DNA from 4 places in the Streptomyces sp. NBC_00663 genome. Region 3 is predicted to be linked to each of the others. Evidence: riboswitches for the same ligand, from Rfam matches in the RefSeq annotation. Region 3 holds a riboswitch; each other region holds the start of a gene.
What was found. A riboswitch is a leader RNA that binds a small molecule or an ion and turns the genes downstream of it on or off. The one in region 3 is predicted to bind cyclic di-AMP.
Positions count from the first base shown of each region.

Region 1: linked by a shared signal. The riboswitch ahead of OG866_RS06490 (M23 family metallopeptidase) and the one ahead of OG866_RS12250 (hypothetical protein) in region 3 are both predicted to bind cyclic di-AMP.
Region 2: linked by a shared signal. The riboswitch ahead of OG866_RS11150 (M23 family metallopeptidase) and the one ahead of OG866_RS12250 (hypothetical protein) in region 3 are both predicted to bind cyclic di-AMP.
Region 4: linked by a shared signal. The riboswitch ahead of OG866_RS37560 (C40 family peptidase) and the one ahead of OG866_RS12250 (hypothetical protein) in region 3 are both predicted to bind cyclic di-AMP.

Region 1 is NZ_CP109027.1:1,418,436-1,422,615, forward strand. It holds gene OG866_RS06485 (exo-rhamnogalacturonan lyase family protein) at 1-969, opposite strand, end outside; gene OG866_RS06490 (M23 family metallopeptidase) at 1,189-2,145, opposite strand; cyclic di-AMP (ydaO/yuaA leader) riboswitch at 2,148-2,318, opposite strand; gene OG866_RS06495 (alpha-galactosidase) at 2,625-4,180, opposite strand, start outside.
Region 2 is NZ_CP109027.1:2,488,858-2,493,037, forward strand. It holds gene OG866_RS11140 (HPr family phosphocarrier protein) at 1-126, shown strand, start outside; gene OG866_RS11145 (GntR family transcriptional regulator) at 263-958, opposite strand; gene OG866_RS11150 (M23 family metallopeptidase) at 1,167-1,931, opposite strand; cyclic di-AMP (ydaO/yuaA leader) riboswitch at 1,944-2,106, opposite strand; gene OG866_RS11155 (M16 family metallopeptidase) at 2,298-3,686, opposite strand; gene OG866_RS11160 (M16 family metallopeptidase) at 3,683-4,180, opposite strand, start outside.
Region 3 is NZ_CP109027.1:2,757,951-2,762,130, forward strand. It holds gene OG866_RS12245 (TIGR04255 family protein) at 1-794, opposite strand, end outside; cyclic di-AMP (ydaO/yuaA leader) riboswitch at 1,356-1,536, shown strand; gene OG866_RS12250 (hypothetical protein) at 1,546-1,776, shown strand; gene OG866_RS12255 (helix-turn-helix domain-containing protein) at 2,115-3,350, shown strand; gene OG866_RS12260 (flavoprotein) at 3,401-3,910, shown strand; gene OG866_RS12265 (GntR family transcriptional regulator) at 4,127-4,180, opposite strand, start outside.
Region 4 is NZ_CP109027.1:8,270,430-8,274,609, forward strand. It holds gene OG866_RS37545 (ATP-binding protein) at 1-415, shown strand, start outside; gene OG866_RS37550 (LysR family transcriptional regulator) at 412-1,332, opposite strand; gene OG866_RS37555 (LysE family translocator) at 1,434-2,057, shown strand; gene OG866_RS37560 (C40 family peptidase) at 2,131-2,604, opposite strand; cyclic di-AMP (ydaO/yuaA leader) riboswitch at 2,608-2,815, opposite strand; gene OG866_RS37565 (hypothetical protein) at 3,166-3,474, opposite strand; gene OG866_RS37570 (ATP-dependent Clp protease proteolytic subunit) at 3,482-4,117, opposite strand.

The DNA.
Region 1 (4,180 bases), 1.3 Mb from region 3:
CCAGGTCGAGGTGTCGGGCAGCCGCTCACCGGCGGTCTGGGCCGCGCGGACCGCCGCCCCGGGGTCGCGGCGCAGCCCGGTGATGCCCTGGACGGCCTCGCTGAACAGGCCGCCGTCGGAGTCGGCGAACCGCACATGGCGGTCGTAGGGCTGATCGCTCAGCGGCACGGTGAAGCGCACGCCGAGACCGCGCAGGAAGTCGCCCTCGTCGGAGCCGGGCGTCTGCTCGCCGTCCCAGACGAAGGTGTGGACGAGCCGGAAGGACTCGGCTCCCGCGAAGAAGGCGAACCGCAGGACGAACGGCAGCCAGTCGCGGCCGCCGTGCCGGTGCCGGCCCTCGACCCGGACGACGGCCCGGACCGGTCCGTCCTGCTCCACCTCGACCTTCTCGATCCGGCCCAGGAAGCGCGCGACGTCCGCCCCGTCCCGTACGGACTCCTGCCGCAGCGCGACCAGCTTTCCGTCCCGGGCGATCTCGGCCGAGCCCCGCCGCACGCTCCGTACGACGGTGTCGGACCCCTTCGCGCCGAACACGGCCGTGATCACACCGGTCGACACCTCCACGCGGCCCGCGGAGCGGGTGACCGTGACCTTCCGTTCCGGCGCGGCCGGGGTGCCCGCCGCCAGCTTGTAGGCGGAGGCCTTCGGCGCGCCGGGCGCGAGGGCGTGGGCCGTCCACTTCACCGAGCCGTCGGGCCAGTAGCCGGTGACCCAGCTCTGGACGGGAACGTCGTCACCGGCGGCGGTCGTCAGCCGGAACGGCTGCTCCGGCCGGTACGCCCCGCGCGCCCAGGGCACGCCCCAGGTGGCACCGGCGTGGACGTCGGGGGCCGAGCCCTCCAGCCAGCGCAGTTCGGTGTCGTCGGCGTCCGCCGCGGTGGCGGTGCGGGACAGGGCCCAGGAGAACTGGGCCGCGGCGGCCGCGGCTGCGGCGCCTTTGATGACGGTGCGTCGGTCGACGCCGGGCACGGGGACCTCCGGATGCGGGTGCGGATGCGGACGCGGATGTGCGTAGAAAGCGCTTGCATCGCTTCGGAGATCACTGTGGTCCCACCCTCCCCTCCCTGTCGACGGTTTGGACAGCCGCGCCACAAGACCGCAATGAAGCGATCATGAAACGGCAAGACCCAACACCGAAGGCCGGACCCGGGGATCGGGGTCCGGCCTTCGGTGGCATCGGGGGGAGCGTCAGCCGACGGCGACACCCTTCGAGCGGAGGTACGCGACCGGGTCCACGTCCGAGCCGTAGTCCGGCGTGGTGCGGATCTCGAAGTGGAGGTGCGGTCCGGTGACGTTGCCGGTGGCGCCGGAGAGGCCGATCTGCTGGCCCTCGGTGACGGTCTGTCCGGACGAGACCGAGAGCGCGGACAGGTGGGCGTACTGCGCGTAGTAGCCGTCGGCCAGCTTGATGACGACCTGGTTGCCGTACGCGCCGCCCCAGCCGGCGGAGACGACGGTGCCCGCGGCCACGGCCTTCAGCGAGGTGCCGGTCGGGACGACGAAGTCGGTGCCCGTGTGGTAGCCGCTGGACCACATGCTGCCCGCCGTGTGGTAGGCGGTGCCGACGGTGGCGCCGACCACGGGGAGGGTGTAGCCGCTGGAGCCGGCGGTGCTGGTCGACTCGCTGCTCCGGGTGGCCGTCGTCGTGTCCGAGGAGGACGAGGACTTCTCGGCACTCGTGGACTTGTCGGAGCTCGCGGACTTCTCCGCGCTCGCCGACTTGTCCGTGCTCGCCGCCGCCTTCTTGCCCAGCGTGAGCTTCAGGCCCGGGTGGATGAGCGACGGGTCGGACCCGACGGCCTCGCGGTTGTCCGAGTACAGCTTCTTCCAGCCGCCGGTGACGTTCTGCTCGTCGGCGATCTTCGAGAGGTAGTCGCCCGCCCGCACCGAATAGGTGCGCACGGTCGCGGTGTTCGCGGCACCCTTCTTCTGCGCGGCCTTCTCGGTGGCCGTCTTCTCGACCACCGGAAGGGACTGGGCGGCCTTTTCCGAAACCGACTGCGAGACGGACTGCGGGGTGGCCGCGTGGGCGCCGGCGGCACCCATCAGAGGCAGGGCGAGTGCGGCGCCACCGGTACCGGCGACGGCGATCGAGCGGGTGAGGCGCTGGGACCTCGGGCGGCGGTGCTTACCCTTCGCGGGCATGGCGAATTCCTCTCCGGCGCCTACGAGGTGAGCTGTCGGGTGCGGACTGGAGATGCCCGGACGCACCGAGGTGCGCCTTAACCCCAAGCCTGTTCCGGAAGACCGGCCCAGGCATTCGTACCTGTGGGTCCCCCGCTCCTGCCGTTCACGGGTGAGTTGCGCGGATTCCGGGCGGCGGCAGGATTGGGCGTCCGTCCGGATTGGTGGCGAACGTAAGCGAGGAAGACGCAAAGGGACAAGTAAGGGGTTCCAGGACGATTGCATTCCTCTTGATCCGCTGTGAATTTCCCGGTCACCCTCCGTGCATTGGTGCCACTTCCCGAAAGGCAAACCCCAGCATTTGAAGGCGCATTACGTGAACATGACGGACGACGCAGGGTCACCGATATGACGCTCCTCACGTGCCGTTTACACAGCTCCCCTTATTCCAGAGCGAGTTGGAATGAAGGCCACGGAAGACGCCAATTCGGACAGAAAGCTCAGATGCGACGCAGTCGGAGAACTGCCGCATCCAGATCGCCCCGCAATCCCACCCGCAGCCCGTGATGCTGCAATACGGCACCTCTGAGAATTTCGCCCGTTTCACGGCATTCATACGACGCCGTCGGGTCGAGGCCCCGCAGGCGCAGCGCCGGGACGGGTTCGCCGTAGTGCTGCGCCTGAAGCCAGGCGAGGACGACGGTCTCGTCCCCGAGGACGTACTGCACGGCGCTCAGTCCGCCGCTCGGGGCCCGCAGCCGGTACTGCTCGCCGCGTTGCACGAGGGGCCGGATGTCCTTGTAGAGCTCCACCCAGTCGCGGGCCTCGGCGAGCTCCTCCTCGGTCCACTGCGTGAGGTCGCCGCCGACGCCGAGCACACCGGCCATGGCGCTGACGAAGCGGAAGCGCAGCGAGCTGACCCGGCCGTTGAGCATGGCGTTCGGACTGTCGGTGACCCAGGCCGCCATCGCGCGCGCGGGGTGGAGCTGGCTGAAGCCGTGCTGGATCGAGAGCCGGTCGAGGGGGTCGGTGTTGTCGGAGGTCCACACCTGGTCCGTGCGGCTCATCACGCCGAGGTCGATCCGGCCGCCGCCACCTGAGCAGGACTCGAAGGCGACGCCGGGGTGCGCGGCCCGCAGCCGGTCCAACAGGGCGTAGAAGGCGTGCACATGGTCGACCCAGAGCCGCTGCGGGTAGGACTCGCTCGGCCAGCCCGCATCCGTGAAGCAGCGGTTGAAGTCCCACTTCACATAGTCGATCGGGGCGCTGGACAGCAGGGCGTCGAGCTGCCCCCAGAGGTACTCCTGGACGTCCTCGCGCGCGAGGTTGAGGACGAGCTGGTTGCGCAGTTCCGTCCGCTTTCGTCCCGGTTGGAACTGCACCCAGTCCGGGTGTGCCCGGTACAGGTCGCTGTCGGGGTTGACCATCTCGGGCTCGACCCAGATGCCGAACTGCATGCCGAGGGCGTGCACGGATTCGGCGAGGGGCTTCAGGCCGCCCGGGAAGCGGTCGCGGTTGACCGTCCAGTCGCCGAGTCCGGCGCGGTCGCTGGTACGGGCGCCGAACCAGCCGTCGTCGACCACGAACAACTCGACGCCGATGGCCGCGGCCCGCCGCGCGAGGGCTTCCTGCTGCTCCTCCGAGATGTCGAACTCGGTGGCCTCCCAGGAGTTGAACAGCACCGGCCGGTCCTGCTCCGCGTCCGGGATGACGTAGGCCCGCTGGTAGGCGTGCCACGCGCGACTGGCGCCGCCGAACCCGCCCTCGCTCCACAGACCGGCGAAGACGGGCGTGGTGAACGACTCGCCCGCCACGAGGCGCAGCAGCCCCGAGTCGTCGTATCCGGCACCGCCGGTGATCTGCACGCGCGCGTCGGGGAGCTGGGCCACCGCGATCCGCCAGGAGCCGGACCAGCCGAGGGCGCAGCCGTAGACCTCGCCGCGCTCCTCGGTGGCGTCGGAGTCGAGGGCGACCCAGGGCAGGTGCTGGTGGCCGGTGTGGCCGCGGCGGCTGCCGATGACCTTCTCACCGTAGGTGAGGGGGGAGCGTACGAGCC
Region 2 (4,180 bases), 270 kb from region 3:
GGCCTGGGCGCCCAGGGCGGCGAGGAGATCGTCCTCGCGTCGGACGCCGAGGGTGCGGACGCCGCCCTCGACCGTCTGGCGAAGCTGGTCTCCGAGGGGCTCGAGGAGCTTCCCGAGACCGTCTGATTTATCGGGGCCGACTGAATCACGGCACCACTGAAGGGCTCGTCCGAGTTTATCGGGCGGGCCCTTTGCATTTCCCTCGGACGGGCAGCAGAAATAATCCCCGCGAATTACTTCCTCTTTGTATACGGCCCTCGTGTTAATGCCGCAGGCTCGTCATGTTTACGGGATGTTGCGAGTTCCTCACACGATCGGGCCGATCTCCCGCGGCGCGGAATCGGAGCCGGTGCACGGCGGTCGAGCGCTCGGTGTGCAGCGCGGTGACCGCACGCGCGCGTTCCCCGTCGCCGCGTGCCACGGCGTCGACGATCGCGCCGTGCTCGGCCCAGGACTCGGCGGGGTTGGCGGGCGCGTCCACCGTGTACATCCAGGAGATCTTGTGGCGCAGCTGGGTCAGCATCGAGGTCAGCGCGGGGCTGCCGGAGGCCTGCGCGAGCGTCTCGTGGAACCAGCCGCCCAGGGAGCGCAGATCCTCGCTGTTGCCCCGCCTGGCCCGCTCCTGCCCCAGCCTGACCAGGCCGCGCAGGACCTTGAGGTGCGCCTCGGTGCGGCGCTGGGCGGCCCGGGAGGCGCCCAGCGGCTCCAGGAGCATCCGCATCTCCAGCAGGTCGGCGGCCTCCTGCTCGGTCGGTTCGGCGACGCACGCGCCCGCGTGCCGCCGCGTCACCACGAAGCCCTCGGCCTCCAGCGTGCGCAGGGCCTCCCGGACGGGGACACGGGAGACGCCGTAGCGGCGGGCGAGGAGTTCCTCGGTGAGGCGGCTGCCGCGCTCGTGGACACCGGAGACGATGTCGTCCCTGATCGCGGTGCATACCGAGTGCGCCGGAATACGCATGACCGACCTCCGTCTTAATCCCCGTGAAACGTCGATGATTGACGTGTGTTCAGTGACTCTATTGCAAAGAGCGGGAATTTCCGATGGCGGACCGGAATCCATGGATATTTTTTGGACAGCCGGGTACCGAAAACGGCGAAACCCCGGCTCGGGTGAGCCGGGGTTCCGGGAGATCCTGCGATCCGTCGTCAGACGTTCACACCGCGTGTCAGACGTTCACACCGTGCGAGCGCAGGTAGGCGACGGGGTCGATGTCCGAGCCGTACTCGGCGGTCGTCCTGGCCTCGAAGTGCAGGTGCGGGCCGGTGACGTTGCCGGTCGCGCCGGACAGGCCGATCTGCTGGCCCGGGGTGACCGTCTGGCCGACCGAGACACCGATGGACGACAGATGGCCGTACTGGGTGTACGTGCCGTCGTTCATCTTGATCACGATGTTGTTGCCGTACGACCCGCCCCAGCCGGCCTCGACGACGGTGCCGGAGCCGACCGCGTGGACGGAGGTGCCGCTGGCGGCGTGGAAGTCGACCCCGGTGTGGCTGCCGGAGGACCAGACGGCGCCGCCGGCCTTGTAGCCGGTGGAGATGTACGAGCCAGAGATCGGGGCGACGTAGGAGCTGAGGCGCTTGCGCTCGGCGGCGGCGCGGGCGGCGCGCTCCTTGGCCTCGCGCTCCTTCTTGGCCTTGGCGGCGGCCTTCTTGCGCGCCAGCTCCTCGGCCTTCTGCTGAGCGGCCTCCTCGGCGGCCTGCTGCTGGGCCTCGGCCTGGGCGTCGATCTGGTCGGCGACCGAGTCGCCGATGGTGACGACCGGGATGAGGCCGGTCTGCTCGGCCGCGGGCTCCGCGGCGAGGGCCGGGGCGGCGAGGGTGCCGATGACGCCGGTGGTGGTGAGAGCCGCGATCCCCGCCGCACGGGCGGTGGTGCGCTTCATCCGGCTCGGGGCACGGTGCTTCCCGGTGGCGCGCGTGAACGCCATGTAGTGGCTGATCCTTTCCTTCCCTCTCGCCTACCGGGTTAGCTGACGGGTTCGGAGCAGGAAGGTCTCCTACGGACCCCCTCGCTGACGCGCGGGCATCCGATTCACCCCAGGGACTGCATGGGTCCCCGGCTCCCCTGGCTCGCGCCGTACGGGGACTCGGCGATGACTGTCCGGTGCCGCGGATGCGGCGCACTGCGTGACGAACAGCCCGGACGACGCTAAGGGGGGCCACTTTCAATCCCCAAACGGATCAGGAAGTTTGTAGCGCATCCCACAGGGCAAACGGGCAACCAACCTTCAATTCGGACATCAAAGGGCCCTGGTGACGCATCAGTCGCCAGGGCCCCTTCACGCGCGCGTGCTCTACTCGGCCGACACCACGGTCACTTCACCGATGCCGAGGGCCTCCACGGGCTCCTTGATGGCCGCCGCGTCGCCGACCAGGATCGTCACCAGACGGTCCACCGGGAAGGCGTTGACGGCCGCCGCGGTGGCCTCGACCGTGCCGGTCGCGGCGAGCTGCCGGTACAGCGTGGCCTGGTAGTCGTCGGGCAGGTACTGCTCGACCTGGTCCGCCAGCGTGCTCGCCACGGCCGCCGCGGTCTCGTACTTGAGCGGTGCCACACCGACGAGGTTCTGCACGGCGACGTCACGCTCGGCGTCGGTGAGCCCCTCCGCGGCGAGGGTGCGCAGCACCGTCCACAGGTCGTCGAGGGCGGGGCCGGTGTTCGGGGTGTCGACGGAGCCGCTGATGGCCAGCATCGCGGCACCGGTGCCGTCCGGGGCGGACCTGAGGACCTGCCCGAACGCGCGCACGCCGTAGGTGTAGCCCTTCTCCTCGCGCAGGACGCGGTCCAGGCGGGAGGTGAGGGTGCCGCCGAGGCAGTAGGTGCCGAGCACCTGCGCGGGCCACACGCGGTCGTGCCGGTCGGCGCCGATACGGCCGATCAGCAGCTGCGTCTGGACGGCGCCGGGGCGGTCCACGATGACGACCCGGCCGGTGTCGTCGGCGGTGATGGCCGGTACCGGGCGCGGCTCGGCCGCGGAGCCGGTCCACGAGCCGAGGGTGTCGCCGAGCAGCGCGTCCAGGTCGACGTCCGTGAGGTCGCCGACGACCACGACGGTGCCGGTGGCGGGGCGGACATGCTTCTCGTAGAAGGCGCGTACGGCCGCCGAGTCGATGTTCTGGACGGTCTCCTCGGTGCCCTGGCGGGGGCGGGACATGCGCAGGTCCGCCGGGAACAGCGTCCGGGAGAGCTCCTTGGCGGCCCGGCGCGAGGGGTTGGCCAGCTCGTGCGGAATCTCGTCGAGGCGGTTGGTGACCAGGCGCTCGACCTCGTCGTCCGCGAACGCGGGCGCCCTGAGGGCGTCGGCGAGCAGCCCGAGCGCCTTGGGCAGCCGGGAGACCGGGACTTCGAGGCTCAGGCGGACGCCGGGGTGGTCGGCGTGCGCGTCGAGGGTGGCGCCGCAGCGCTCCAGCTCGGCGGCGAACTCCTCGGCGGAGTGCTTGTCGGTGCCCTCGGAGAAGGCGCGCGCCATGATCGTGGCGACGCCGTCCAGGCCCGCCGGTTCGGCGTCCAGGGGGGCGTCGAGAAGGACCTCGACGGCGACGACCTGCTGGCCGGGGCGGTGGCAGCGCAGCACGGTGAGGCCGTTGTGGAGCGTCCCGCGCGTGGGGGCCGGGAACGCCCAGGGCTTGGCCTCGCCCGCCTGGGGCTGGGGCTGGAACTCCATCGTGGCGAGCTCGGTCACTTGGCCGCCTCCTCGTTCTTGTCACCGGCTTCGACGGTGGCTTCGGCCTCGGGGTCCTCGGGCGGGTCCGCGTCCTCGGCGGTCTCCCCGGAGACGGGTTCGTAGACGAGCACCGCGCGGTTGTCGGGGCGCAGGCGGGCCTTGGCGACCTCCTGGACCTCCGCCGCGGTCACCTCCAGGACGCGGTTGACCGCGGTGAGGGCGAGCTGCGGGTCGCCGAACAGGACTGCGTAGCGGCACAGTTCGTCGGCGCGGCCCGCGACGGTGCCGAGCCGGTCCAGCCACTCGCGCTCCAACTGGGCCTGGGCGCGCTCCATTTCCTCGTCCGTGGGGCCCTCCGCGGCGAACCGGGCGAGCTCCTCGTCGATGGCGGTCTCGATGACCGGCACCTCGACGTCACCGGACGTCTTCACGTCCAGCCAGCCCAGGGAGGGCGCTCCGGCCAGCCGCAGCAGACCGAAGCCGGCCGCGACGGCCGTACGGTCGCGGCGGAC
Region 3 (4,180 bases):
GAGCGCTTCCCCCATCGCTTGTGAGCCGAATCAGTGGTGATTTCTGCGAAGCTAGCTACAAGGTGCTCATGCGCTTCCTCGATGGCAGCGACCGCCCCGCTTGAACCAGTGGAGCCAGGACGCCCCTGGACGGTCATCGTGAGGAAATTTCCCGCCTGTCCAGTGAGCAGGCTTCCAGATTCAATCGCCGCACGCAAAAAGAAATTTCGCCCGCTCTGAAACTCCTCGATTGGGAAGTCAAAAACGATTTGCGAATTTACAGGCTTTCCAAGGTGGTGCAGAGCGAAGTCCGGCCACGTATGGAACACATCGTGAGGATCCAGAGGGTCTCCGGACTCACCAGCGAGAGCGTTGACGTAGCTTAGCTCGGCATGAATAACCTCTAGCTTTGCACCGAAAGCGCGATCAACAAAATTAGCCAACTCGTCAAGACGCTTCTTAAGTTTGGAAAGTACATAACCGAAGCGTGGATACGGAGTACCGTCCCCAACGTCACGCCAATTTACAATCAGCCTGTCTTGCTGGAGTTGAACCAAGTCCCTCCCGGAGTCGTCAAGAAACCAGTATCGCGCGGCCGGCAACGACGCAAGATCCAGCTTGATCTTCGGCCCCGGCCCGACGTTTGGTTCCATACCAGGAAGTGGTGGATGCTCCTCTACATTGGGTAGCTCGGCCCTCCACGTTTCGTATAGCGGCGTCAACTTCAGGCCATGGATTCCGGTGATCCGCCGGAATTGCAGACCACACGCCACCTCCACAACAGGCGGACGCGCAAAGTCTGGCAGTTCCCTCACGTCGGCCTCCCTGATGCGGGAAGAGGACCCAGCAATACGCTCGCCCCCCTCCCCTTGAGCCTGCCCGCTTTCAGTGCGGCAGCACCCTTCGCCTACTACTTGGCTGAAGAGTATGGGCTGGGGCGGTCACTGTCGACGCGAACATGTGATTTGAGTCACTCGAAGTGACTAACCGGCCACATTATTGATCACCCACATCTCGGATCCGTTCACGTGTTCGACCCAGACGGCACCTTCCGAAGTCGCCGGGGCGCGGTCGGCCCGCCACGCTTCGACTCGCGCCCATCCGCGGCCGAACGGGGGGCGTGGCGCTACACAGCGTCATTATCTGATCTTTATAGGCGCGATCGTTATAGTCAGATTTTTTTCCTGACGTTGAGTCAATAGGCTTACTGCCAGCCCGTTTAGACGTTCGTTCGACACCCTCCGGACGCGCTGTGTGTGAGTCACAGCACGTAGCGGCTCTCCCATTGGATTTACTCGTCTTTGAGGTGGAGGATCTCCCATCACAAGCCCTCACTGACGTAGGTGAGGCCGCCCAGGCGGACGCTGAGTCCTGCCGCTGCCTGGACGCCGAGTTCCGTACACATGGAGCGCGGCAGGAGTGGGGGACCCAGCAACACCGGGCGCCGGAGCAAACCTCCGGGCAGCCCTTGGGGTGAAGCTGCGGCAACGCAGCCGGGCATCTTCGCCAGCCCGAATCCGACAGGTCATCCTTCACAGGCGGCTTAAATGAAGGGTGAAGGCAGTCATGTCTGCGTTGCCGAACAACCCGCCCGTCCCCAGGGCGTCTTACGCTCCGGGGTTTGAGGCAGTGTTCGCAGTCATGTTTTCGATCATCGCGGGCCTCTACGCCAGCATCATCCATCACGTGCCGATGGACTTGTGGCTGGTCAAAGCCCTGGAGTTCGGGATGAATGCCGGGTGCGGCACGATCGTGATGGCATTCATCATCCTGACGTACGCGTGGAACGAGCAGTGATACGAACCTCGTAGCCGTATCCATGAGGCTCTGCCCTTAGCTCCGGAGCGTTTGGCCTGGGGCCCTCAGCGATCCTGAGATGAGCTTCGCTTGTGCCCAGATGAGAGACCGCCCACAAGAGCGGGCTCATCTGGGCATCACGTTACGCCTGAGCCAGATAGGGATCATCTAGCGTGTAGGTGCTCAACAGGAGGGCCCGGACACTCTGTCCGGGCCCTTTGCGTTGGCTGCCTCCAGACTCGTTCCGGTCTCGCAGCACGCGGGGCCAACTACCCGCCCCACCACCGGCTCTGTACCGTGAAAACCGGCCCCCACCATCCAGCAGGAGGCAACACGCAATGCGTGGTCTTGGAGATCACCTCAGCATCGGTGAACGCATCGCGTTCTACCGGAAGCGTCGCGGCTACACGCAAGAGGTGCTCGCTGGCCTGGTTGGCCGTAGCACTGACTGGTTGGCAAAGATCGAGACAGGGCGCCGGAAGCCCCCTCGCATCGACATGCTCGCTGAGCTGGCTCGCATCCTGCGCGTTCCCCTCGGAGACCTGCTCGGTCAGACCGTGCTCATGGAGGACGAGAAGCAGCAGGACGACGTACCGGCCGTACGCGACGCGCTCATGAGCCCGCGTCGGCTTTCTCGTCTGCTCTTCGGGCCCGAGGCTGAGGTGCAGCTCCCCACGCCGGCACCCGTGGCTGTACGTGTGGAGCAAGCATGGAACGACTACCAGCGTGGTCGACTCGGCGGCGTCATATCTGCGCTCCCCGCGCTCCTTCAGACTGCGCAAGAGTTGGAGGAGCGAGCCGCACGGCGCGGCGAGGACCGTAGCGACTGCTGGGCAGTGTCAGCCCGTACCCATCACCTCGCAGCTACGACACTCGCGAAGATCGGCGAATCGGACATCTCGTGGCTCGCCGCAGAGCGCGCGATGCGTGCCGCTGACGAGTCTGACGACCCGCTCGTGTTGGCGTCCGCGGCACGGTCCGGCACTCACGCCCTTCTGGCTAACGGCCGGTACGACGACGCGTTGGAGCTGGGTAACACGGCCGCAGCGTGGCTGTCGTCCCAGGTGACCGACAACAACCCCGCGGCACTCAGCTTGCTGGGGATGATCCACCTACGTGCCGCCGTGGCAGCGGCGCGCCACCAGGACCGGCCCACTGCAACCGGTCTTCTGGACCGAGCCGAGGCACTCGCGGAGGATCTCGGCTCAGATGAGAACTATTGGCAGACAGGCTTCGGACCCACGAACGTCCTGCTTCACCGCCTGTCCGTCGAGCTGGACCTCGACAACGTCTCGTACGTGGTGGAACACGGCCGGATCAACGTCGACCACATGCCACAGGAACGCAGCGTGTCGCACCGCATCGACTTCGCGCGTGCCCTGTCGCTCAACGGACAGGGCGATGAGGCATTCACGGAACTCCGCACGGCTGAGCGCACATCGCCACAGCTCGTGCGCAACAATCCCAGGGTGCGCGAGACACTGCGGGATCTGATCAAACAATCACCGGTCACCGGCGGCTCGCGATCGTCTGAGGTGTTCGTGATGGCTCAACGGTGCAGGGCGGTGCAGTGAGTTCAGGCAAGCGCGGGGTGCTCGGAGTCGTCGGGTCCGCGGCCGGAGGCGTGGAGGTGCTGCGCACTGGCCTGGTTGAGCCTGCGATGGAGCGCGGATGGCAGGTGGCCGTCACACTCACGCCGACCGCAGGTCAGTGGCTGCGATTGAGCGGCGAGGTGGAGCAGTTGGAGAAGCTGACCGGACTGCCTGTGCGCGATGAGCCGCGCTTGCCCGGCGAGGCCCGACGTCATCCGCCGGTTGACTGCTATGTGGTCGCTCCCGCGTCGGCAAACATGGTGGCGAAGCTCGCCATGGGCCTGATGGATAACCAGGCTCTGACACAAGTGGGCGAGGCGATCGGCACCCTCGGATTGCCCGTGGTCGTCTTCCCTCGGGTGAACGCGGCTCACTCCCGTCACCCGGCATGGCAGCACCACATCGACACCCTCCTGGCGGGGGACGTGCGTATCGTCGGCGGGCCGGACGTCTGGCCGCTGCACGAGCCGCGCGAAGCGCCGGCGGGGCGCGAACTCCCGTGGGGGGCAGTGCTGGATGCTGTGGACGACGTTACGAGGTGACGAGTCGTCAACCCGTGTGACCTGCAAGGAAAGTGGACCCGGACAGTCTGTCCGGGTCCACTGCCGTTCCCGGCTACATGCTCATTGGCATGTCAGGGATCACGGAGCGAAGCGGCGAGTGGGAAGGCATGACTCCTGCTGAACTCGCTTGGATCAAAGCGAGTTTGAGCGAGGCGCGCGTCAAGGTCGAACGACTGCTGAGGCGGGCGGACGAACTCACGGTGAAGGTGGAGTCTCGCTTCCCACAAGCCGCTCAAGCCGGTCGAGCCG
Region 4 (4,180 bases), 5.5 Mb from region 3:
CGCCTCGGTCTCCGCGGCCCGCGCCTACGTCCTGAGCACCCTGGCGGAATGGGGGCTGCCGGCGGACACGGAAGCGGCGGAGACGATCCGGCTGATCGTCTCCGAACTAGCCACCAACGCCGTACAGCACACTTTCGGGCAGTCACCCACCTTCACGGTGGACCTCCACCTCGACCGTGACGAACACCTGCGCATCGGGGTCACCGACAGCCACCCCCGCTTCCCGAAGCGGCTGCCGGCCGCCGTCCAGCAGGACAACGGCCGCGGCATGGTGATCATCCGCTGGCTCACCGCGGAATACGGCGGCAAGCTCAGAGTCAGGCCGACCCGCGAGGGCGGCAAGACCGTCTCCATCGAACTCCCGTGGACGGTACCGGCGGAGCCGGTGTCGGCGGCGGGACAGCAAGAACCCTAGACACCCCCCTGCTTGGCGCGGCCGAAGGCGCCGCGGAGCAGTGCCCGGAACGCGTCCGCCGCAGGGGCCGGCCCGCCGGCCCGGTGGGCGACCGAGATCGTACGGCGCAGTTCTCCCGTCCCCAGCGGCCGCATCCCCACCGGAGTGACCGCCGTCCGCGCCACCATCTCCGGGACCACCGCGACCCCGAGCCCCGCACTGACCAGCGCGCACACCAGGGCGTACACCGGAGTCGCCACCAGGACGGACGGCGTGGCCCCGGCCCGGGCGAGGAGCGCCTCCACGCCGCGCCGGGCGGGATGGTCCGGCGCCATGCTGATCAGCGGCTGCCCGGCGAGTGCGCTGAGAGGCAGCCGCGAGGTGTCGCTCGTGAGGACGTGCCCCGGAGCGGTCACCAGCACCAGCTCCTCCACCAGGACCGGTTCCGTGCTGACGGACGCGGGGAGCTGCACCGGGTCCGCGGGTTCGTAGGAGTGCGTCAGCGCCAGGTCCACGTCACCGGCGGCCACCGCCTCCACCCCGGCCGGCGGTTCGAGGTGGGCGACCGTCAGCTCCACGTCCGGATGCGCCCGGCGGAACGCGCTCAGCACGGACGGCAGCAGATGGATCCCCGCGGTCTGGAAGGTGCCGAGCCGCAGTGTGCCGCCGGACAGCCCGGTCAGCCGGGCCAGTTCGTGCCGGGCCTGCTCCAGTTCGTCCAGCACCCGGCGCGCCCGCGCCGCGAGCAGTTCACCGGCGCCGGTGAGCCGCGCGCCGCGGTGATGCCGTACGAGAAGCGCCGTGCCCGCCTCCCGCTCCAGCTTGGCCAGCTGCTGCGAGAGCGCGGGGGTGGTGTACCCGAGGCGCTCGGCGGCCCGGGTGATCGAGCCGGCCTCGGCGACCGCGACCAGGGCGGCGAGGCGGTTCGGGTCGTGCATGCCGGTCTCCGGATCCTGGGCCGAGCCTAAAGGGATGCTTAAGGCAGACCAAGAATATTCGACATACCTGCTGAAGGCTCCCGCACGGCACGCTGAACGGCATGGACGGACAACTCATCGCCTTCACCGGGGTCGCCGCCGGCATGGTCGCCATGCCGGGCGCCGACTTCACCGTCGTCGTACGCAATGCCCTGGTCTCCCGCCGGGCCGGTGTCGCGAGTGCCCTCGGCGTCGCGGGCGGGCTGCTGCTGCACACGGCGCTCGCGGTGGCCGGGGTCGCCGCGGTCCTGGCGGCCGTCCCGGCGCTGTTCAGCGCCCTCCAACTCCTGGGCGGTGCCTATGTGCTGTACCTGGGTGTACGGACGCTGCGCTCACTGAGCCGTCCGTACAGCGCGGTCGAGGAGTCCGGGGGCGGCGCCGTACGGCCGGTACGGCAGGGGTTCGTCACCAACGCCCTGAATCCGAAGGCGCCCATCACCTTCCTGAGTCTGTTGCCGCAGTTCGTGCCGGCGGGCGAGCCCGCGTTGCCCCGGACGCTGCTGCTGGCGCTGATCGTGGTCGTGCTCGCCCTGGTGTGGTTCCCGGCGGTGGCGCTGCTGGTGGACCGGCTGGGCCGATGGCTGCGGCGCCCGCGGGCCGCGCGGCTCGTCGCGGGGGTCACCGGGGCCGCGCTGACCGTTCTGGGCGCGGTCCTGCTGCTGGAAGGGCTGTCGGCTCTCGGCTGAGAGGACCCGCGGGGGTGACGGCTGGTCAGGTCGCCGCCACCCCCGCGGGAGAGTCACCGGCCCGCTCGGGGGGCTATTTGACCCGGCCGTACCAGACGCTGCTCGACCAGATCTTCTCGAGCTTCACGACCTCCCCGCTCTTCGGGGAGTGCCAGATCTTTCCCTTCCCGGCGTAGATGCCGACGTGGTACACGTTCGACCCCGAGTGGAAGAACACGAGGTCCCCGGCTTTGCGACTGCCGGAGGAGATGTGGCGGGTCTTGTTGTACTGCTGGGCCGCTGTGCGGGGCAGGCTTTTGCCCGCCTTCTTGTACGAGTACAGCGTGAGCCCTGAGCAGTCGAACCTGTGCGGTCCCGTGGCGCCCCACTTGTAGGGGGAGCCCTTCTTGGAAGCCGCCACCTGAAGTGCCTTGGTCGCCGGTGTCGCGGCCTCCGCGTCGGACGCGACGCCCGGGACCACGATGGAGCCGCCCACTGCGGCGATGGTGAGGGCCGAGGCCGTACCGGCTCGGGCCATCAGCGACGGGACACGATTGAGCGCAGACATGCGCAACCCTTCGTCAGCCGCCTGTGAAGGATGACCTGTCGGATTCGGGCTGGCGAAGTTGCCCGGCCGCGTTGTCGCGGCTTCACCCCAAGGGCTGCTCGGACCGGCATCTCCGAAGAGAGCGACCGTCCCGGCGACCCGTCTTGCCTGGGTCCTCCACTCCTGCCGATCCACTCCTGTCGACCGGTCATCCGGGCGGCGGCAGGACTCGGCGTCCGCCCGGACCGCCCCGCCGCTGCGGCGGGGGCTTGTCGTCAGTCAGGGATCTTCACGTACTCAATGCCGAAAAACCCAATGGAATCGGGGATTTGTGTTGTTACTCACCACTCACCCGTTCGGGTGGACACTCCTCTGTTCGAGCGACCGTCGAGGGGTCCGAGGAGCCTCGGACCAGCGACGGAACAACCCATTCCGGCCCCGGGCTACGCGCGTTGCGCAAGCCTGACGGGCCCGCAGAACCACTGATGGCTACGCCATATGGGGGTACGTCTTTTGGTCCGTTTGAAGGCCGGTCCGGACGGCTCGTGTCGCGACGGGCGGTCCGGAACGGGTGCCGGTGCGTCAACTGTCGGAGTGCGGCGGCACCGTGACCCGCGCCGTGCGCCGCTCACCGTCCAGGACGCGCAGCGCCCGTGTCAGCGTTTCCGCGTGCAACTCGGCCTCCCCCCGCTGATGCATCGTCGCCAGCGCGTCGCGCAGCTCGGCCGCCTTGGCGACCAGCGCCTGGGCGGCCCGCAGCCCGCGGTAGGTGTCACCGGGGTGCGCGGGGTTGATCCGGCCGAGCAGGTCGACCACGTCGAGGTAACGGTCGATCAACTCGCCCTCGGCGCGGGTCAGCGCGGGCAGCGGAGGCAGTTCGGGCGGCAGCATCGCCCGCTCACCGGGCGTCGGACGCGGGGCGCGGCGCCTTGCGGCTGGGGATGATCCGGTCCACCAGGCCGTATTCCAGGGCCTCTTGGGCGGTGAGGATCTTGTTCCGCTCGATGTCCTCCGTGACTTGCTCACGGGTCCGCCCGGTGTGCCGTACGAGCATCTCCTCCAGGCGGTCGCGGATCCGCCCCAACTCCGTTGCCTGGATGGCCAGATCGCTGGCCTGGCCCTCCACCGGCTCGGACAGAGAGGGCTGGTGGATCACCATCCGCGCGCCCGGCAGCGTGGACCGCTTGCCCGCGGCGCCCGCCGCCAGCAGCACGGCCGCGGACGAGCCTGCCTGCCCCAGGCAGATCGTCTCCACGTCACAGGAGACGTACCGCATGGTGTCGTAGATCGCCGACATGGCGCCGAAGTCGCCGCCGGGGGAGTTGATGTACAGCGAGATGTCCCGGTCGGGGTCCTGGTACTCGAGGTGCATGAACTGCGCCATCACGTCGTTGGCCGAGGTGGCGTCGACCTGGGTGCCGAGGAAGACGATCCGCTCCTCCAGCAGCTTCGAGTACGGGTCCATCGTCTTGCTGCCGAAGCTGGTGCGCTCGGTGAACTCGGGCAGGACGTGGCGGGCGGTCGGTCGGGTCATGGTGGGTCCCCTCCTTCTGCGTCTGTAAAAAATGTACAGGACGTACGTGACGTTATGATGGAG